Azospira inquinata: one gene and its partners. The protein of the gene in region 3 interacts with the protein of the main gene of each other region in a pairwise test. Links are inferred from orthologs where the notes say so. Each region holds a gene or a part of one and is shown on either strand. Other genes may lie near its edges.

Region 1 (6,815 bases), 860 kb from region 3 along the record:
TTGAGCTTGCAGATTTCCGCCATGGCGGAAAAGGAAAACCGGGCGGGCCTGCCGGTGGAAGAGCTGCGCACCTTCGCGGAAGTCTTCAATGCCATCAAACAGGGCTACGTGGAGCCGGTGGAGGATAAGAAGCTCATCACCAATGCCATTTCCGGCATGCTCTCCAACCTGGACCCCCACTCCTCCTATCTGGATGCGGATTCCTTCAAGGAACTCCAGGTCGGCACCCAGGGTGAGTTCGGCGGCCTGGGCATTGAAGTGGGCATGGAAGACGGCTTCGTCAAAGTGGTCTCCCCCATTGAAGACACCCCCGCCTACCGGGCCGGGCTCAAGGCCGGGGACCTGATCGTCAAGCTGGACGACACCCCGGTGAAAGGCCTCACCCTGTCCGACGCGGTAAAGCGCATGCGGGGCAAGCCCAAGACCCCCATTACACTGACCGTGGTCCGCAAGGGGGAACAAAAACCCCTGGTGATTACCCTGACCCGGGAAGTGATCAAGGTGCAGAGCGTCAAATCCAAGCTCCTGGACGGGGCCTATGGCTATGTGCGCATCACCCAGTTCCAGGAAAATACCGGGCCTTCCCTGGTGAAGCACCTCAATGATCTCTATAAACAGGCCAAGCTGAAGGGCCTGATTCTGGATTTGCGCAACGATCCGGGCGGCCTGCTGAACGGGGCCGTGGGCGTGGCTGGCGCCTTCCTGCCGCCCAAGGCTTTGGTGGTTTCCACCAATGGCCGCCTGGCGGATTCCAAGCACGAATTCCGGGCCGTTACCGAGGATTACGCCCGCAGCGCCAAGGAAGACTACCTGCAAGGCCTGAATCCGGAAGTGAAGAAGGTGCCCATGGTGGTGCTGGTGAACGGGGGCTCCGCCTCCGCCTCGGAAATCGTCGCCGGCGCCTTGCAAGACCACAAGCGGGCGGTGGTCATGGGCACCCAGACCTTCGGCAAGGGCTCGGTGCAAACCGTGCTGCCCCTGCCCAACAACACGGCCATCAAGCTCACCACGGCCCGCTACTACACCCCCTCGGGCCGCTCCATCCAGGCCAAGGGCATTGTGCCGGACATCGAGGTGGAAGAATCCGCCAACGGTGGCAATGGCCGGGATCATCTGCTGCGGGAAGCGGATCTGGAACACCACCTGAACAACGACAAGGACAGTGGGGCCGCTAAAGATTCTGCCCTGAAGCCGGCTAAGGACCTCAAAGACAACGGTAAGACCAAGGGCAAGTCCAAGGAAGAAGACGACAAGCTGGACATGCAGCCTCCGGTGGAACCGGCCTCCAAGGACGACTATCAGGTGAATCAGGCGGTCAATCTTCTCAAGGGCCTGCAGATCATGCAGAATCGCCAGTAGCTTTTCTTGCCAGGAGGTGGGATATGCAGCGCACCATGGACATCCCCGGGGGGGCGCCCCGAGACACCCAGAAGCGCCGGGAAATTCTCTTTTCCCGTTTCCCACCGGGCCAGGTTCCCGAGGCCCGGACCCTGCTGGAGGGCCTACCCGCCCTCCAGGTGGCGGATCACCGGGATAGGCCCGCACTCAGCGTGGCCTATCGGCTGGAAAACTACACCTTGCAGGGACTGGAAGCCGGGCTCACGGACCAGGGCTTTCACCTGGACAACACCCTCTTGGCCAAGCTGCGCCGGGCCCTGATCTACTACGTGGAAGAAACCCAGCTACACAACCTGGGCGCCCCCACCAAACCCCTGAAAGACAACAGCAGAGACGCTGCCTACGTGCAGGCCTGGGACCGGGAACTCCACGGTGACCGGGACGACACCCCGGAAGAATGGCGCCACTACCGCTGACCTTTCCCCTCCCCCTCTTCTTCCGGGCCGGTTCTACCGGCCCGATGTTTTCCCCATGGACGACCAGCAACTTCTCCACTACAGCCGCCACATTCTTCTAGAACCCATCGGTATCGAAGGTCAGGAGCGCCTGCTCCAATCCCGGGTATTAATTGTGGGAGCCGGGGGGCTGGGCTCCCCCGCCGCCCTCTACTTGGCGGCCGCCGGGGTGGGACGTCTGGTGCTGGCGGACGGAGATACGGTGGATTACACCAATCTGCAACGGCAGATTCTCCATAGCCCGGATACGGTGGGCATGGCCAAGGCCCTGTCCGGAGAACGGCGCCTACACCAGCTCAACCCAGAATGCCGGGTGGAGGCCCTGACCCGGCGCCTGGAAGGGGAAGACCTGGAAGCCCAGGTAGCCCTGGCGGACGTGGTACTGGATTGCTGCGACAATTTTCCCACCCGCCATGCCGTAAACCGGGCCTGCGTGGCCCAGAAAAAGCCCCTGGTGTCCGGTGCTGCGGTGCGCTTCGACGGCCAGATCAGCGTCTTTGACCAGCGCCAGGAAGATGCTCCCTGCTACCACTGCCTGTTTCCCGAAGGGGAAGATGTGGAGGAGCTGCGCTGCGCCGTCACCGGGGTCTTCGCCCCCCTCACCGGCATCATCGGCGCCATGCAAGCCGCGGAAGCCCTCAAGCTCCTGGTGCCCTGCGGTACCCCCTTGAGCGGCCGCCTATTGTTGCTGGACGCCCTGACCATGGAATGGCGCAGCATCCGCCTGGCGAAAGACCCGGACTGCCCGGTCTGCGGGCATCATTAGGGCTTCCCCTGCTTTGGGGCAGCCCGAGGTTGCCCCTGCGCTCCGCCGCCCGGACCCGGGCAAGCACCCACAGTCCCTGAGGGTTTCAGGCCCGCCGGGCCAGAATACGAAGATCCGTACCGACCTGGCGCAGGTCGTGGAAGCGCCAGTGGGGCGCCGCCTCCAGACTTTCCAGATCCGGCCAGTCCAGGAGCCCCCGGCCGCCCCCACCGATCAGGCAGGGAGCCAGATACCAGAGCAGTTCATCCGCCAAGCCCTGAGCAATGAGCGCCCCGTGCAGCCGGGCGCCCCCTTCTCCATGGACCTCATTTAAGCCCCGGCGCCCCAGTTCCGCCAGCAGACCGGGCAAATCCACCCGGCCATCGGCCCCTGGCAACACCAGCACCTCCGCCCCCTGATCCTGCAAGGAGCGGGCTTTGGCCCCGTCCTCACAGGCCGTCACCACCAGGGTGCCGCCCCCTTCCAGGATCCGGGCGTTCCCCGGGGTAACCAAATGGCTATCCACCACCACCCGCAGGGGCTGACGTTCCGTTGCCACGCCCCGTACCGTGAGTTGGGGATCATCCGCCAACACCGTGCCGCTGCCGGTGAGAATGGCACAGGCCCGGGCCCGCCAGCGGTGGCCATCCTGGCGCGCCGCCGGGCCCGTAATCCATTGGCTAACCCCGTTGGCCAGGGCCGTGCGGCCATCCAAACTGGCCGCCCCCTTGAGGCGCAGCCAGGGGCGCCCCCGGGTCATCCGGGCGATAAAACCAATATTCAGTTCCCGGGCTTCCTCCGCCAGCAGACCCGCAGCAGTGGCAATGCCCGCCGCCCCGATGCGGGCTAAGCCTTGTCCGGAAACCAGGGGATTGGGGTCTTCCATGGCCGCCACTACCCGGGCCACCCCGGCCTGGATCAAGGCGTCGGCACAGGGGGGAGTCCGGCCGAAATGGCTACAGGGCTCCAGAGTCACATAGGCGGTGGCGCCCCGGGCCGCTTCCCCCGCCGCCCGCAGGGCATGGACCTCCGCATGGAGGCCACCGGCTTTTTGATGCCAGCCTTCGCCAACGATCTGACCGTCCTTGACCAGGACACAGCCGACCCGGGGATTGGGGGAAGTGGAAAAAAGGCCTTGGGCAGCCAGGCGCAGGGCCCGCGCCATGAAGCGGTGATCCTGGGCGTCGAACATGGGAGGGAGAGAAATCAGGCGTCGCGGGAACGACGGGGAGGCTTGGGGGACACCGGGCTACGGGGGGTGACTTCCCGCACCGCGTGGGAAAACTCGTCCACGTCTTCGAAATTGCGATAGACGGAGGCGAAGCGGACATAGGCGATCTTGTCCAGTTTCTTCAATTCCCGCATGACCATTTCACCTAGCTTTTCCGAGGGCATTTCCCGTTCCCCCAAAGCCAGGAGTTTTTCTTCAATGCGGGCAATGGCCCCTTCCACGCTTTCCGTGGAAACGGGCCGCTTGCGCAGGGCCAGCCAGAGGCTGGCGGCCAGCTTTTCCCGGCTGAAATCCACCCGGGAACCGTTTTTCTTGACCACCTGGGGCAGGCGGATTTCCGCCCGCTCGTAGGTAGTGAACCGCTTCTCGCAGGAGAGGCAGCGGCGGCGACGGCGCACGATGTCGCCGTCGTCGTTGATGCGGGTATCGACGACGGTGGTGTCAGGAGCGTTGCAGAATGGACACTTCATCCGTCGGCGATTCCCTTTAGGCCCCGTAAACCGGGAACTTGGCGCAAAGAGCGGACACCTTGGCCCGCACTTCCGCCAGCTTGGCTTCATCTTCCGGGGCGTCCAGCACGTCGGCCACCAGATGGGCCACCTGTTCCGCTTCCAGCTCGGTGAAGCCCCGGGTGGTCATGGCCGGGGAGCCGATGCGAATGCCGGAGGTGACAAAGGGCTTTTCCGGGTCATTGGGGATGGCGTTCTTGTTCACCGTGATGTGAGCCTTGCCCAGAGCGGCTTCCGCCAGCTTGCCGGTGATTTTCTTGGCCCGCAGATCCACCAGGAAAACGTGGGATTCGGTCCGACCGGAGACAATGCGCAGGCCCCGTTCTTCCCCCAGCACCCGGGCCATGACCCGGGCGTTGGCCAGCACCTGTTCCTGATACACCTTGAATTCAGGGGACAGGGCTTCCTTGAAGGCCACGGCCTTGGCGGCGATGACGTGCATCAGGGGACCGCCTTGCAGGCCCGGGAAAATGGCGGAATTAATGGCTTTTTCGTGCTCCGCCTTCATCAGGATGACGCCGCCCCGGGGACCGCGCAGGGTCTTGTGGGTGGTGGTGGTCACCACATCGGCGTGGGGCACCGGGTTGGGGTAGCAACCGGCAGCTACCAGACCGGCGTAGTGGGCCATGTCCACCCAGAGGATGGCGCCCACTTCCTTGGCGATTTTGGCGAACCGTTCGAAATCGATGCGCAGGGAGTAGGCGGAGGCACCGGCCACGATAATCTTGGGCTTGTGTTCCTTGGCCAGGGCTTCCAGCTTGTCGTAATCGATTTCTTCCTTGGCGTTGAGGCCATAGGAAACGGCGTGGAACCACTTGCCGGACATGTTCAGAGCCATGCCGTGGGTCAGGTGGCCACCTTCGGCCAGGCTCATGCCCAGGATGGTGTCACCGGGCTTGGCAAAGGCCATGAGCACGGCCTGATTGGCCTGGGAGCCGGAATTGGGCTGCACATTGGCGGCTTCGGCACCAAAGATTTTCTTGACCCGGTCGATGGCCAGTTGTTCGGCCACGTCCACGTATTCGCAACCGCCGTAATAGCGCTTGCCGGGATAACCTTCCGCGTATTTGTTGGTCAGCTGGGAGCCTTGGGCTTCCATCACCGCCTTGGAAACGTAGTTTTCGGAGGCGATCAGCTCGATGTGATCCTCTTGGCGACGGTTTTCGTTTTCGATCGCCTGCCAGAGTTCGGAATCCACTTTTGCCAGGGTTTGTTGCGCGGAAAACATCGGGGGAGCCTTTCAAGCCATTGAAAAGGGGGGAAATTGTATCATGTCAATCCCCCCCGCAGAAAACCTCGTGCCCCTTTTTGGGGAAAACCCTTAGGCCGTTCCCGCCTGCCTCCCCGGGGAACCGGTCCTTGGCCCCCCAGCCCGCCCCGTTTCAGGCGTTGGCCAACTCGTCCAGGCTGCCGGGCTGGAGGTGTTCCGTGCAGGCCCAGGCTTCCACCACCCAGCCTTCCCCTTCCCGACGCACCCAGTTGAAGCCGGCGTTGGGAATCTGGAAATCCCGGGGCGCCTCCAGGGGCAAAGCCCGCAGGTAGCGGTTGAGAATATCCAGTACCCCGCCGTGGGTCACCAGCACCACCAGCCCCCCGGGATGGGCCTGGGCCAGGGCTTCCAGGGCCGGGGCCACCCGGGCCCGCATCTGCACCAGGCTTTCCCCGCCCCCGGGCACCCCGTAGGCCGGGTCCCGGATTTCAAAAGCCCGATAGGCCTCCGGATGCTGGGCCCGGGCCTCGTCGTAGGTCAGGCCCTCGAAAATACCGTAACGCCGTTCCCGGAACTGGGGCGCCAGCACCGGAGCCAGGCCCAGGCAGGCGCCGATGCGCTCGGCGGTGCTCCGGGCCCGGGTCAGATCGCTGCTGTAGAGGGCCGCCACCGGCTGCCCCGCCAGGGCCCGCCCGGCCAAAGCCGCCTGGGCCTGGCCGGTGTCGCTCAGGCCAATGTCGGTTTGACCCTGGATGCGCCGTTCCGCATTCCAGGGGGTTTCCCCGTGGCGGACCAGACAGAAGCGGGTGGCCGCCCCCATGGTCAGGCCCCGGCCACGGTCATGCGCTCGATGAGCACGGAGCCAGACTGCTTGGAGCCCCGCACCACCACATCGTTACCGATGGCGCCGATGTTGAGGAACATGTCCTTGAGATTGCCGGCGATGGTGATTTCTTCCACCGGATGGACGATTTCCCCATTTTCGATCCAGTAACCCGCCGCGCCTCGGGAATAGTCCCCGTTCACGTAATTCACCCCCTGGCCCAGCAGTTCGGTCACCAGCAGCCCCCGCTTCAGGCCCCGGATCAGGCCGTTCAGGTCTTCCTGGCCCGACTTCAGGATCAGGTTGTGGCAGCCCCCAGCGTTACCCGTGGTGGTCATGCCCAGTTTGCGGGCGGTGTAGACGCTGAGGAAATAGCCGTTCAGCACCCCATCCGTCACCACTTCCCGGGAACGGGTAGCTACTCCGTCGTTATCGAAGGGGCCG
Region 2 (6,906 bases), 990 kb from region 3 along the record:
CGCAGCCCGGGCGGCCGGTAAGCCGGTCTTGATCGACCCCAAGGGGGATGATTACAGCCGCTATGCGGGGGCTTCCGTACTGACTCCCAACCGGGCTGAACTGGGGGAAGTTGTGGGCCGCTGGCAGAACGAGGCACAGCTGACCGCCAAGGCCCAGGGTCTGCGCCAGGATTTGGGCCTGGAGGCCCTGTTGCTGACCCGCAGCGAGGAGGGCATGACCCTCTATCGGGAGCAGGGCAGCTTTACCCAGGGTGCTCAAGCCCGGGAAGTTTTCGACGTGTCCGGCGCCGGGGATACGGTTATTGCCACCCTGGGGGTGCTCATGGCCGGTGGAGCAGACTGGGAAACCGGGGTACGGGTCGCCAACTTGGCTGGCGGTATCGTGGTCGGCAAGCTGGGAACGGCCGTGGTGAGCCGGGATGAACTGGAAGCCGCGCTGGCGGCGGCCCAATCTTAAAGGACTGTTATCGTGTATACCATCGTCACCGGCGCCGCCGGCTTCATTGGCTCCAATCTGGTCAAAGCCCTCAATGAGCGGGGCATCACCGACATTATTGCGGTGGACAATCTGACCAAGGCGGATAAGTTCAAGAATCTGGTGGATTGCCACATTGCGGACTACCTGGACAAGAACGATTTCCTGGAACGGCTCATGAGCGGCCAGTTCGATGGGGACGTGGACGCCATTCTCCACGAAGGGGCCTGCTCCGACACCATGGAAACGGACGGCCGTTACATGATGGAGAACAACTACCGCTACTCCCTGGCCCTTCTGGACTGGTGCCAGGATCAGGAGGTCCAGTTTCTCTACGCCTCCAGTGCCGCTACCTACGGGGGCAGCAACGTGTTCAAGGAAGAGCGGCAATACGAAGCGCCCTTGAATGTGTACGGCTACTCCAAGTTCCTCTTCGACCAGATCGTACGCAAGCGTCTGCCCGAAGCCTCTTCCCAGATCGCCGGTTTCCGCTATTTCAACGTGTACGGCCCCCGGGAAAGCCATAAGGGACGCATGGCCTCCGTGGCCTTCCACCACTTCAACCAGTATCAGGCTGAAGGCAAGGTGAAGCTGTTTGAAGGCTGTGACGGCTACGGCAACGGGGAACAGCAGCGGGACTTTGTCTATGTGGGAGATGTGGCCAAGGTGAATCTCTTTTTCCTGGACCACCCGGAAAAGTCCGGCATCTTCAACCTGGGTACGGGCCGGGCCCAGAGTTTTAACGATGTGGCGGAAGCCACGGTGAATAGCTGTCGCGCCCTGGAAGGCAAACCCGCCCTGGGCTTGGAGCAATTGCGGGAACAGGGGCTGGTGGAATACATCCCCTTCCCGGAAGCCTTGAAGGGCAAATACCAGAGCTTCACCCAGGCCGATCTGACAAAACTGCGGGCCGCCGGCTACGACGCCCCCTTCCATACCGTCGCCCAGGGCGTGGGCGAATATGTGCAATTTTTGAATAGGCGCTGAAACATGTTTAAAACCTTGGAACAATTCGTCTGCGACACTCCCCTGGTGCGTTTGCAGCGGATTCCCGGTGCGGAAAATGAAGCCCGGGGCAATGTGATTCTGGTGAAGCTGGAAGGCAATAATCCGGCGGGTTCGGTGAAAGACCGGCCCGCCCTGTCCATGATTTCCCATGCGGAAGCCCGGGGCGACATCAAGCCTGGGGATACCCTGATCGAGGCTACCAGCGGCAATACGGGCATTGCCCTGGCCATGGCGGCGGCCATGCGGGGCTACCGGATGATTCTGGTCATGCCGGAAAACCAGAGCCTGGAGCGGCGTCAGACCATGCGGGCCTACGGCGCGGAACTGATCCTGACCCCCAGGGAAGGGGGCATGGAGCTGGCCCGGGATACGGCCACCAAAATGCGGGACGAAGGCCAGGGTATTATCCTGGACCAGTTTGCCAACCCGGATAATCCTTTGGCTCACTACGAAAGCACCGGCCCGGAAATCTGGCGGGACACCCAGGGTAAGGTGACCCATTTTGTTTCCAGCATGGGGACCACCGGAACCCTGATGGGGATTTCCCGTTACCTGAAGGAACAGAATCCGGCTGTCCAGGTCATTGGCTGTCAGCCGGACGAAGGGAGCCAGATTCCCGGTATCCGCAAATGGCCGGAAGCCTATTTGCCCAAGATTTTTGAAAAATCCCGGGTGGATCGGCTGGAATACGTCTCCCAGGCCGATGCGGAGGAAATGACCCGCCGCCTGGCCCGGGAAGAGGGCATCTTTGCCGGCATTTCCTCTGGCGGCGCCTTGGCCGTGGCCCTGCGGGCGGCCAAGGAAGTGGAAAACGCCGTGATCGTTTCCATCGTCTGTGACCGGGGCGACCGCTACCTGTCCACCGGCGTATTCCCCGCCTGAGCGTGGCGTGATGGTTCCCGTACTGGTTTTTGACATCGAGACCATTCCGGATGTCCCCGGGCTGCGCCGCCTTTACGGGGTGGGCCCGGAGCTCTCCGATGGGGAGGTGGCGGAACTGGCCTTCCAGCAGCGGCGTGCCCAGAACGGCACGGATTTCCTTCCCCTCCATCTACAACGGGTGGCGGTGATTTCCTGCGCCCTCCGGACCAAAGAGGGCTTTCGGGTCTGGTCCCTGGCGGAGCCGGAACAGTCGGAAAAGGAAATCATCCAGCGCTTTTTCGATGGCATCGAGAAATTCACGCCCCAGATTGTTTCCTGGAACGGAGGGGGGTTCGACCTCCCCGTGTTGCACTACCGGGGCATGATTCATGGGGTCATGGCCCCCCGTTACTGGGATCTGGGGGATGGGGATTACGCCGATTCCCGGGATTTTAAGTGGAACAACTACATCAGCCGTTACCACACCCGGCACCTGGATTTGATGGATTTGCTGGCCCTTTACCAGCCCCGGGCCAATGCCCCCTTGGATGACCTGGCCAAGCTCATGGGCTACCCGGGCAAGCTGGGCATGGATGGGGGCAAGGTGTGGGAGGCTTGGCAGGCCGGTCGCCAAGCGGAAATTCGGGACTACTGCGAAACCGATGTGGTGAATACCTATCTGGTCCTATCCCGCTTTCGCTTGATGCGGGGGGAGTGTTCCCAGGAGGAGCATGGGACTGAAATGGCCTTTATTCGGAGCGAACTGGACAAGCTCCACAAGCCCCATTGGGAGGAATTCCTGGCCGCCTGGCCCGATGCTCCAGCCCTTTGATGGGCCGCATTACCAGCCATCCCTCGGGATGGCTTTTTTATGCCGCGTACCAGAGGACGGCGAAAAAGTGGCAGATGCTGCCCGCCAGCACGAACAGGTGCCAGACAAAATGGCGGAAGCGGCGGCTGTCCGTGATAAAAAAGTACACGCCTGCGGTATAAGCGATGCCGCCGCCCGCCAGCCAGCCCAAACCCACCCAGGACATGCGCTGCACCATGGGCACGGCGGCGATGAGCACCAGCCAGCCCATGAGCAGATAAAGGCTGGTGGAAATCCAGGGGCGGGTGAGCCGGTTGGTGAATTTCAGCACCAGGCCCAGGGCCGCCAAGCCCCAGACCAAGCCGAACAAGGTCCATCCCCAGGCGCCGCGAAGTACTCCCAGGGAAAAGGGGGTGTAGCTACCGGCGATGAACAGGTAAATGGCGCTGTGATCCAGTTTGACGAAAAACTGCTTGACCTGCCCCATGGGAATGGCGTGGTAGAGGGTGGAAATCAGGTACAGCAGAATCATGGTGGCGGAGAAAATGCTAGCGCCCACCACATTGGCGGCGTGGCCGTTTTGTACGGCCCAGACAATCAATACGGGCATAGCGGCCACGGCGGCGAGAAAGCCCACACCGTGGCTGATACTGTTGGCGATTTCTTCGCCGAAGCTTTGAGGACGTTCCATCATGGTGGGAATTATGCGCTTGCTGGCTGGGGATGGGGTAGGGGGCGGGCCGGGCAATTTGACCCAATTTTTCCGGAGCAGCCCTTGCTTTTCTGAAGAAACCCTATATAATTCGCGCTTCTTCGGGAGGCGCGTAGCTCAGTTGGTTAGAGCATCACCTTGACATGGTGGGGGTCGTTGGTTCGAATCCAATCGCGCCTACCAAGCATTTCGCTTGGGTCTCCGAAAGCAAAAGCCGCTTACAGCGGCTTTTTTTGCGCCCGGATTTTGGCCTTTTTGACGGCCTCTCTGACTCCGAATGGGTTCCGGGTGGCGATTCTTTTCTGGCTCCCTTTGTGCCTAGGCTTGCCAGCGGTATAGTCTTCCCGTGTTCCTCAAACGAGTTGGAGGTGGAAGATGCAAGCCATCAATCGTTTTATCTGCGTTGCCCTGGGCTGCGCCCTGATGGGGGCCGCGGGCTTGGCCGAGGCGGGTTGTACCAAATCCACCTGCGGCGTGGTCACCGAGGTGGAATCCCATACGACCCAGGGGGAGGGCACCGGGTTGGGTGCCATTGCCGGTGGGGTGGTGGGTGGCCTGGTAGGCAATCAGATCGGAAATGGCACGGGTAACACGATCGCCACCATTGCCGGGGCGGCCGGTGGTGCCTATGCGGGCCATCAAATCGAAAAGAAAGTGCGCAGCAAAGCCAATTACGAAGTGCATATAAAATTGCGCAATGGCACGGCCAAAACCTTTGCCTATGACAATAAACCGGATTTTTCTTCCGGGGATAAGGTGCAGATTAAAAACGGCCAATTGGTTAAGCTGGGTAATTAATTCTATTAGGACCTTCTTTTGCGAAATCCAGAAAATACCGTCGGGGAATTACTTTCCCCCTTATTGATCAAGCCTTCTTCCCGATTGGCTATTTTCTGGATGGGCATTCGCCCCAAAACCCTGAGCATTTCTCTGGCTCCGGTTTTTTTAGGGAGTGCCTTGGCGTTTTGGAATCAACGGGCTTTTGTTGGGTGGGTTTTGGGGCTTTCTTTGGTGGCGGCCCTGTTTATTCAAGCGGCCACCAATCTCCTCAATGACGCGGGAGACGGGGAATCGGGAACGGATACTCCGGACCGGCTGGGTCCCCCCCGGGTGGTGGCGTTGGGGTGGGCTTCTCCGGCCCAGGTCAAGGCCTGGGCCTACGCCCTGATGCTGGCGGCTTTTGTGTTAGGCATTGCCTTGGTGCGGCAGGGTGGCTGGCCTATCGTCGGGCTGGGGTTGGCTTCCCTGGTGGCGGGCTGGGCCTATACCCACGGTCCCTATCCCATTTCCCGCTCACCTCTGGGGGAACTGTTTGTCTGTCTTTTTTTCGGGTTGGGGGCCGTGGCTGGCACCTATTATCTGCAAACCCTGACCCTATCCCCCTCGGCCCTAGTTCTGGGGACTTTGCAGGGCGCCTTGGCCGCAGCTGTCATTGTGGTCAATAACACCCGGGATCGGGAAGAAGATCAAAAGGCCGGGAGGAAAACCCTGGCGGTCCTAGGGGGGCGGCTTTTTTGTTGTCGGGAATACGGGGTCTTGCTGTTGCTACCCTGTCTCTCGGCGGCCCTGTGGGCGTTTTGTGTTGGGGTAGCGTGGGCTGCCTGGGGTGCGTTGGCCTGCAGCCTCTGGGGAGTGGTTCTGGTCCGGCGTTTTTTCCTGGCTCGGGGTGGCGCTGAATTCAATTCCCTGTTGGCAGCAACGGCCCAATTCCAGCTCCTATTCGGTGCGCTGATTTCTCTGGGAATTATGGCTGACGTAATATTTAAATAGAATATCCTTGTTGCGGGTATTCCATAATCATTCTCCCGATTAAAAATTGCTTAAGGAGGATTTTTTTTCTGAGGGGAATGGGGGGGAATAAAAGAAAATAAAAAAGCCAGGCAGAGCCTGGCTTTTTTATTGAATCTGGTGCGCTCGGAGGGATTCGAACCCCCTACCCCTTGGTTCGTAGCCAAGTACTCTATCCAGATGAGCTACGAGCGCGTTTCGAAGAAGTCGAAATTATACTGACTTTTTCTAATTTGTCCAGATTTATTTAATTGCTATTGTTGCTTCAGCGCTTAAATAAACTGGCCAATTGTTTCTGGCGGAGACGGAGGGATTCGAACCCTCGATGCAGGTTTATGCCCGCATGCTCCCTTAGCAGGGGAGTGCCTTCGACCTCTCGGCCACGTCTCCGTTAGAGGGCGGCATCATAACCGGAAGCCGTCCTCGGGTCAAATCACTTTTGCGGCCTTGCCTTAAGCGGCTTGGTCCAGCCCGAAGGTGCGATGCAGCACCCGTACTGCCAGCTCCAGATACTTCTCGTCGATTACCACGGAAATCTTGATTTCAGAGGTGGAGATCATCTGGATGTTGATGCCTTCCTCCGCCAGGGTGCGGAACATCTGGCTGGCGATGCCGGGGTGGGAACGCATGCCCACGCCCACGGCGGAGACCTTGCAAATCTTTGCATCTCCCAGGATTTCCCGGGCGCCGATGTGTTCCTGGACGGAATTCAGTACCGCCAGAGCCCGATTGTGTTCGTTCCGGTTGACGGTAAAGGAGAAGTCCGTGGTGCCGTCCCGGCCCACGTTCTGGATGATCATGTCTACGTCGATGTTGGCGTCGGCGATGGGGCCGAGAATCTGGTAGGCGATGCCGGGACGATCGGGAACGCCCAGCACCGTCAGTTTGGCCTCGTCCCGGCTGAATGCGATGCCGGAAATGATGGCCTGTTCCATGTTCTTGTCTTCCTCAACGGTAATCAAGGTACCTTCTCCTTCGTCCTGAAAGCTGGATAACACCCGTAATTTCACTTTGTACTTGCCGGCGAATTCCACCGAGCGGATTTGCAGCACCTTGGAGCCCAGGCTGGCCATTTCCAGCATTTCTTCAAAGGTGATGGTGTCTAGCTTGCGGGCTTCGGGCACGACCCGGGGGTCGGTGGTGTAAACCCCGTCCACGTCCGTGTAAATCTGGCATTCATCGGCCTTCAGGGCGGCGGCCAGGGCTACGGCGGAGGTATCGGAGCCTCCCCGGCCCAAGGTGGTGATATTG
Region 3 (6,974 bases):
AGACTTCCCAGTCCTCGAAGTCCGCCAAAAGCGGAGTTCAGGCAGAACAACTGCGGATCCTGGTGCTACATGGTCCTAACCTCAACCTGTTAGGCACCCGGGAACCGGAAATCTATGGGCACACCACCCTGGCGGATATCAATCGTCGCCTGGCCTGCCGCGCCAAAGAGGCAGGCATCGTGCTGGAAAGTTTCCAGAGCAACCACGAAGGCGCCTTGATCGAGTGCATCCACGCCGCCCGGGACCAGAGCGTGAACGCCATCATTTTCAATCCAGCGGCCTACACCCACACCAGCGTGGCTATCCGGGACGCCCTGGCAGGGGTGGATATTCCCTTTGTGGAAGTCCATCTCTCCAACGTCTTCGCCCGGGAACCCTTCCGCCACCACTCCTATTTTTCCGATCTGGCGATCGGCGTCATCAGCGGTCTGGGTGACGAGGGCTATGCCTTGGCCCTGGAATTCCTGCTGAACCGCCTCAGCCCCAACTAAAACCGGTTTCTTATTGGTTGTTCACCCCCACCGCCCGACTTGGGCGGTTTTTTCTCGGGAGAGATCATGGATTTGCGCAAGCTGAAAAAACTCATCGACCTGGTACAGGAATCCGGCATTTCCGAACTGGAAGTCACGGAAGGGGAAGAAAAAGTCCGGATCGCCAAGCAAGGCCCGGTCGTTTCCGCCCAGCCCACCTATGTCCAAGCCCAACCCATGATGGCCGCACCGGCCGCTGCGGCCCCCGCCGCTGCGCCGACGGCGGATGAAGATGACGGTATTCCGGAAGGGCATGTGGTCAAAGCCCCCATGGTAGGCACCTTCTACCGGGCTCCCTCCCCCGGCGCCGAAGCCTTTGTGGAAGTGGGTCAGACGGTCAAACAGGGGGATACCCTGTGCATCATCGAAGCCATGAAGCTGCTCAACGAAATCGAGGCTGACGCCTCCGGCACCATCAAGGCCATTTTGCTGGACAACGGGGAGCCGGTGGAATTCGGCGAACCCCTGTTCGTCATCGGCTAAGGAGCCGCCCTCCATGTTCGACAAAGTTCTTATCGCCAATCGGGGCGAGATTGCCCTGCGGGTCCAGCGGGCCTGCCGGGAGCTGGGCATCAAGACCGTGGTGGTCCATTCCGAAGCGGATCGGGAAGCCAAGTACGTGAAGCTGGCTGACGAATCCGTCTGTATCGGTCCGGCCGCCTCCGCCCAGAGCTACCTCAATATTCCGGCCATCATTTCCGCCGCCGAAGTCACGGACGCCCAGGCTATTCACCCGGGCTACGGCTTTCTCTCGGAAAACGCGGATTTCGCCGAACGCACGGAAAAATCCGGCTTCGTCTTCATCGGCCCCCGGGCCGACACCATCCGCCTGATGGGGGACAAGGTGTCCGCCAAGGCCGCCATGAAGGCCTCCGGCGTGCCCTGCGTACCGGGTTCGGACGGCGCCCTGCCGGAAGACACCAAGGAAATCATCAAAATCGGCCGGGAAGTGGGTTATCCGGTGATTATCAAGGCCTCTGGCGGTGGTGGCGGCCGGGGCATGCGGGTGGTGCATACGGAAGCCGCCCTCATCAACGCCGTCCAGACCACCCGGACGGAAGCCCAGGCGGCTTTCGGCAATCCCACGGTGTACATGGAAAAATTCCTGGAAAATCCCCGTCACGTGGAAATCCAGGTACTGGCCGACGAATACAAGAGCGCCATTTATCTGGGGGAACGGGACTGCTCCATGCAGCGCCGCAACCAGAAGGTCATCGAAGAAGCGCCGGCCCCGGGCATTCCGCCCCGGCTCATCGCCCGCATCGGCGAACGCTGCGCCGAAGCCTGCCGCCGCATCGGCTACCGGGGCGCCGGCACCTTTGAATTCCTCTACGAAAACGGGGAGTTCTATTTCATCGAAATGAACACCCGGGTTCAGGTGGAACACCCGGTCACCGAGTTCATCACCGGGGTGGATATCGTCCAGGAACAAATCCGCATCGCCGCCGGGGAAAAGCTCCGCTACAAGCAGCGGGACATTGAAATTCGCGGTCACGCGGTGGAATGCCGGATTAACGCGGAAGATCCCTTCACCTTCGTCCCCAGTCCGGGCAACATCGAATGGTGGCATCCACCCGGCGGCCCAGGGGTGCGGGTGGATTCCCACGTTTATTCCGGCTACCGGGTTCCGCCCTACTACGATTCCATGATCGGCAAGATCATCACCTACGGGGACACCCGGGAGCAGGCCATCCGCCGGATGCGCATTGCCCTCTCCGAAACCGTGGTGGAAGGCATCAAGACCAATATTCCCCTGCACCAGGAACTGATGCTGGACGCCAATTTCATCAAAGGCGGCACCAGCATTCATTACCTGGAACACAAACTCGCCGCTAAAGGCGAGGTGAAAGGAAACTGAGGCTCAACGTGCCCTGGCTCAATTTGCATTGTCTTTTGGATGCCGCCGGGGCCGAAGCCCTGGCGGAAGCCCTCATGGACGTGGGCGCCCTGTCCACCAGCATTGAGGACGCGGACGCGGGTACCCCGGCGGAAACCCCCCAGTTCGGCGAACCGGGCATGGATTCCAGCGCCGCCTGGGACCATTCCCGCCTTACCGCCCTGTTCGGTACGGACAAGGACCCGGTAATCGCCCTGGGGGCGGCCTGCGCCGCCGTAAATCTGCCCCTGCCCGCCTACACCCTGGAAGAGGTGGAAGAACAAAACTGGGTGCAGATCACCCAGGCCCAATTTGACCCCATCCCCATTTCCCCCCGACTGTGGATCGTGCCCTCCTGGCACCAGGCCCCGGACCCGGAGGCCATTAACCTGATTCTGGACCCGGGCATGGCCTTCGGTACCGGCTCCCACCCCACCACCCGGCTCTGCCTGGAGTGGCTGGAACGCCATGTCACCGCCGGATGCAGCCTGCTGGATTACGGCTGTGGCTCGGGCATTCTGGCCATTGCCGCTGCCCGCCTGGGCGCCGGGCAGGTCACGGGGGTGGATATTGACCCCCAGGCGGTGGAAGCCGCCCGGGCCAATGCGGAACGGAACCAGGTGGGTATAGAATTCAGCGATTCCCACCAACCGGTGACGGGCCAATACGACATCGTGGTCGCCAACATTCTCTCCAATCCCCTGAAAGCCCTGGCCCCCGCCCTGGCCTCCCACGTCCGCCCCGGCGGCTGGCTGGCTCTGTCCGGCATCCTGGCCCAGCAGGCGGAAGAACTGATGGCCATTTATCGCACCTACTTTGCCATGGCCGTGGCCGACGAGCGGGAAGGATGGGTGTGCCTGGAAGGGCGTAAAGCATGATGTTCACCCGGTGTCCCCAATGCCAGACCACCTTCCGCGTCACCCCGGAGCAGCTTAAAGCCCGGGGCGGCCAGGTCCGTTGCGGACATTGCCAGGGCGTCTTCAACGCCCTGGAACATCTCCTGGAAGAGGAACCCCGGAGCACCGCTCCGGCCCCCCTCTCTGACGCGCCGGTCGCCGCACCTACCGCACCTACCGCACCTACCGCACCTGCCGCACCTGCTCCTGCTCCTGCTCCTGCTCCTGCTCCTGCTCCCAACAGGGTAAAGGAAGAGGAAGCGGTGGCAACCCCGGCGGCGCCATTCACCCCGGCTCCCGCCTTGGCCCCCGCTCCTGCCCCGACACCGGAACCGGCCCCCATCCCGGCCCTTCCGCTCGAGACGGAGCCCTTGGCCTCCGAGCCGGAACAAGCCCTGCGCCTGGAGCCCCATCTGGCTCCGGCGGAACCCGTCGTCCCCGTCACCGTTGAGTCCCCGGTGACGCCGGACCAGGCCCCGATTACGGAAGAGAACGAAAACCCAGCTCCCGAAGCCGCTGCCGAGGACTCCCCGATGGAGTCGGCGGAAGAACTGCTGGAGGACGACCCGGCGCCCCTGGCGGAAGAAGGCCCGGTCATCGGCCCCGCCGCCCTGGAACCGGCCGAGCCACTGGCGGCCAGCGACGACCCCATCCTGCCCCGGGATACCACCTCCATCCCGGGCTACAACAAATGGGCGGAAACCCCCCTGGGTACGGGCAGCCAGCCCCTGGCTTCCCTGGATGCCCCCCACCGGCCCCGCTGGCCCTTCATTCTGGCAGCCCTGGCCCTGAGCCTGCTGCTGGCGGGTCAGGTGGTGTATCGCTTCCGTACCGACATCACCATCGCCCTGCCCGGTCTGGGGCCCCTTTTCACCCAGGTAGGCTGGGCCGTGCCCCTGCCCCGCAAGGCGGAGCTGGTGGCCATCGACGACTCGGACCTCCAGTCGGACGCAGCCCACAACCGGCTCATTCTTTCCGCCACGGTGCATAACCGGGCCCCTTACGACCAGGCTCTGCCGGCCCTGGAACTGGCCCTGACGGATACCCGGGACAGCATCATCGCCCGCCGGGTGCTGCAAGCGGCGGATTACCTGCCGGAAAAAGACAGCCAGGGGCGGCCCCGCCCCAGCCGCTTCGCCGCCAATGGGGAACTGCCGGTCCACCTCTGGCTGGACGGCACCAACCTGGGCGCCGCGGGCTACCGGCTCTACGTCTTCTACCCCTAACCGTCACGGCGCCGTAACACGGGCGCCTTAAGCTGGGGGCAAGAACAGGCGCAAAGCCGAGCTTCCAACCGTCTCCGCCCTTCCTCGGGAAGGGCTTTTTCTTGCCCCCGCCCATGACCCCAGCCGACGACAAAACTCCCCAGGAAAGCCCCTTCAAGGGCAAAACCGGTCTGGAACGCCTGTGGAACGCCACCCATTATTCCCTGGACGGCCTGCGGGCCGCCTACCGCCACGAAGACGCCTTCCGCCAGGAAGTCTGGCTCGCCCTAGTACTCATCCCCACCGCCCTTTTCAGCCCGGCGGCCCCGGTAGGCAAGGCCCTCATGGTGAGCAGCCTGTTCCTGGTGCTGATCGTGGAGCTGGTCAATTCGGCCATTGAAGCGGCGGTGGATCGCATTTCCCTGGAAAACCACCGGCTGGCCAAGCGGGCCAAGGACATCGGCAGCGCCGCCGTCTTCACGGCCCTGACCAACGTCATCCTGGTCTGGGCCCTGGTGCTCCTGGGCTGACGTCACCCAAGTTTCATAGAACCGTCACCGGGCCGCAATCGGCCCCCGCCAGCATGGCTGGCATGAGCGATAGCGACCTCCTCCCCCTCTGTATCCAGGACTACGCGCCCGCCCAGCGCCAGCTGCGGGTAGCTGTAGTCACCGAAACCTATCCGCCGGAAGTGAATGGGGTGGCCATGACTTTAGGCCGCATGGTGGAGGGCCTCATCCGCCGGGGCCATCAGGTCCAACTGGTGCGCCCCCGCCAGACCCCGGAGGACCGGCCCCAGCAGGACGGGGGTCTGGAAGAATTCCTCGCCACCGGCGTCCCCATTCCCCGCTATGCCGGATTGAAGCTGGGCATGCCCGCCAAGCGGGCGTTGAACCGGCTCTGGGCCCTGCAACGGCCCGACCTGGTCCACGTGGTGACGGAAGGCCCCCTGGGCAATTCAGCCATCGCCGCCGCCCACAAGCTAAAGCTGCCCGTCACCTCCGACTTCCACACCAATTTTCACGCCTACAGCCGCCATTACGGCATCGGCTGGCTGCAACGGCCCATCGCCGCCTACCTGCGGCGCTTTCACAATCACACGGAAGCCACCTTCGTCCCCACCCACCAGCTGGCCCGGGAATTGGAGGTGGACGGCTACGCCAATCTTCAGGTAGTGGCCCGGGGAGTGGACACCCGCTTGTTCTCCCCGGAACGGCGCTCGGAAGCCTTGCGCTCCAGCTGGGGCGCGGGACCGGAGGATCTGGTGGTGCTCTCCGTGGGGCGCATGGCCCCGGAAAAAAACCTGCCCCAGGTACTGGAAGCCTTTGCCGCCATCCGGACCGTCCGGCCCGAGGCCAAGCTGGTGTTCGTGGGGGACGGACCGGCCCGCCAGCCCTTGCAGAATCGCCACGGAGAACACGTTTTTGCCGGGATGCGGCGGGGAGAAGACCTGGCCGCCCACTACGCCTCCGGGGATTTGTTCCTTTTCCCCAGCGTTACGGAAACTTTCGGCAATGTGACCCTGGAAGCCCTGGCCAGCGGCCTGGCGGTGGTGGCCTACGACTATGCGGCGGCCGCCGAACTGGTGCGCCCCGGGGAAAACGGCCTGCTCGCCCCCCCGGGGGATTTACCCGCCTTTTGCCAGGCGGCCACCCAGGCCGCCGCCCCAGAGACCCTTCTGCGCTTGCGGGCCAATGCCCGGGAAAGCATTCTGGATCACGACTGGGAGCGGATTCACGACGCCTTCGCGGGAGCCCTGGTGCGCGCCGTCAAAAGCCACGAGCGGCGCCAGCAGGCTGCCTCCGCCATCGTCATGGCCCCGGACTGACACGGGGCCGTCCTAAAAAGCGGAAAGGGGCGACGACAGCGTCACCCTGGGCGGATCAGATAGCCGAAGAGGGACCAACGGGCAGGCGGGACGCCCCTATTCGATGAGGCGCACTTCCACCCGACGCTCCTGCTGGAGGCAGGTTTCGTTGCGGCAGGTGGGGGAGGCCCCCTCACTGCCCACGGGCATTTTTTGAATTTGGGCGGAGCGCACTCCCCGCTTCACCAATTCGGAGGCCACGGCGCTGGCCCGGCGCTCAGCCAGGGCCACACAGAATTCCGGGCTGCCCTGGTCATCCGTATGGGCCACCAGGAGCACATTCTTGTGCCGATCCCCCTTCAACTGGTCCGCCACCTCGTCCAGCAGGGGCGCTGCGCTATTGGGCACCCGGGAGGAATCGCTGGCGAAAAAGATACTCCGGCTAGGGTCCACCGCCGCTGTTGCCACCCCCCCCTTGGTAATGCGGGCGCGCTTGGGGGACGCCTTGGTGGGCAATACACCGGCATCAGTTCCGTCGTCATCCGCCTGGGCCTGATCCTCCCCGGCGGGAGCACTACCCAGGGTGGCACAGCCCCCGGTGAGGAGCAGCAGCCCGCTTAAGGCCGCCAGGGCAAAACACCGGCAGGACCGGCTGAGATT

What was found.
Region 1: the proteins of accC (region 3) and ribD interact in binary tests that used the Escherichia coli proteins (3 or more experiments, as listed by UniProt). The link is inferred for Azospira inquinata from one-to-one orthologs.
Region 2: the proteins of accC (region 3) and cysM interact in binary tests that used the Escherichia coli proteins (3 or more experiments, as listed by UniProt). The link is inferred for Azospira inquinata from one-to-one orthologs.

The regions. Positions count from the first base shown.
Region 1 is NZ_CP064782.1:1,073,534-1,080,348, forward strand. The notes cover bases 1,748-4,545. They hold ribD (bifunctional diaminohydroxyphosphoribosylaminopyrimidine deaminase/5-amino-6-(5-phosphoribosylamino)uracil reductase RibD), read right to left. Parts: upstream 3,791-4,545; coding sequence 2,705-3,790; downstream 1,748-2,704. Other genes in these bases: Azoinq_RS04835 (hypothetical protein), read left to right, coding at 1,748-1,814; Azoinq_RS04840 (HesA/MoeB/ThiF family protein), read left to right, coding at 1,870-2,619; nrdR (transcriptional regulator NrdR), read right to left, coding at 3,805-4,299; glyA (serine hydroxymethyltransferase), read right to left, coding at 4,316-4,545. Outside these bases: Azoinq_RS04830 (S41 family peptidase), read left to right, coding at 1-1,359; more of Azoinq_RS04835, read left to right, coding at 1,383-1,747; more of glyA, read right to left, coding at 4,546-5,566; Azoinq_RS04860 (histidine phosphatase family protein), read right to left, coding at 5,721-6,368; metalloprotease PmbA, read right to left, coding at 6,371-6,815. UniProt on the Escherichia coli protein: Converts 2,5-diamino-6-(ribosylamino)-4(3h)-pyrimidinone 5'-phosphate into 5-amino-6-(ribosylamino)-2,4(1h,3h)-pyrimidinedione 5'-phosphate.
Region 2 is NZ_CP064782.1:2,931,500-2,938,405, forward strand. What follows is about bases 527-3,415. They hold cysM (cysteine synthase CysM), read left to right. Parts: upstream 527-1,465; coding sequence 1,466-2,365; downstream 2,366-3,415. Other genes in these bases: rfaD (ADP-glyceromanno-heptose 6-epimerase), read left to right, coding at 527-1,462; Azoinq_RS13320 (3'-5' exonuclease), read left to right, coding at 2,376-3,176; trhA (PAQR family membrane homeostasis protein TrhA), read right to left, coding at 3,214-3,415. In the rest of the region: rfaE1 (D-glycero-beta-D-manno-heptose-7-phosphate kinase), read left to right, coding at 1-457; more of rfaD, read left to right, coding at 470-526; more of trhA, read right to left, coding at 3,416-3,849; Azoinq_RS13335 (glycine zipper 2TM domain-containing protein), read left to right, coding at 4,243-4,665; menA (1,4-dihydroxy-2-naphthoate octaprenyltransferase), read left to right, coding at 4,765-5,637; Azoinq_RS13355 (aspartate kinase), read right to left, coding at 6,108-6,906. UniProt on the Escherichia coli protein: Two cysteine synthase enzymes are found. Both catalyze the same reaction. Cysteine synthase B can also use thiosulfate in place of sulfide to give cysteine thiosulfonate as a product.
Region 3 is NZ_CP064782.1:1,936,265-1,943,238, reverse strand. The notes cover bases 251-3,207. They hold accC (acetyl-CoA carboxylase biotin carboxylase subunit), read left to right. Parts: upstream 251-1,026; coding sequence 1,027-2,388; downstream 2,389-3,207. Other genes in these bases: prmA (50S ribosomal protein L11 methyltransferase), read left to right, coding at 2,397-3,207; accB (acetyl-CoA carboxylase biotin carboxyl carrier protein), read left to right, coding at 558-1,013; aroQ (type II 3-dehydroquinate dehydratase), read left to right, coding at 251-491. In the rest of the region: more of aroQ, read left to right, coding at 1-250; more of prmA, read left to right, coding at 3,208-3,284; Azoinq_RS08920 (DUF3426 domain-containing protein), read left to right, coding at 3,281-4,528; Azoinq_RS08915 (diacylglycerol kinase), read left to right, coding at 4,642-5,037; Azoinq_RS08910 (glycosyltransferase family 4 protein), read left to right, coding at 5,100-6,335; Azoinq_RS08905 (OmpA family protein), read right to left, coding at 6,432-6,974. UniProt on the Escherichia coli protein: This protein is a component of the acetyl coenzyme A carboxylase complex; first, biotin carboxylase catalyzes the carboxylation of the carrier protein and then the transcarboxylase transfers the carboxyl group to form malonyl-CoA.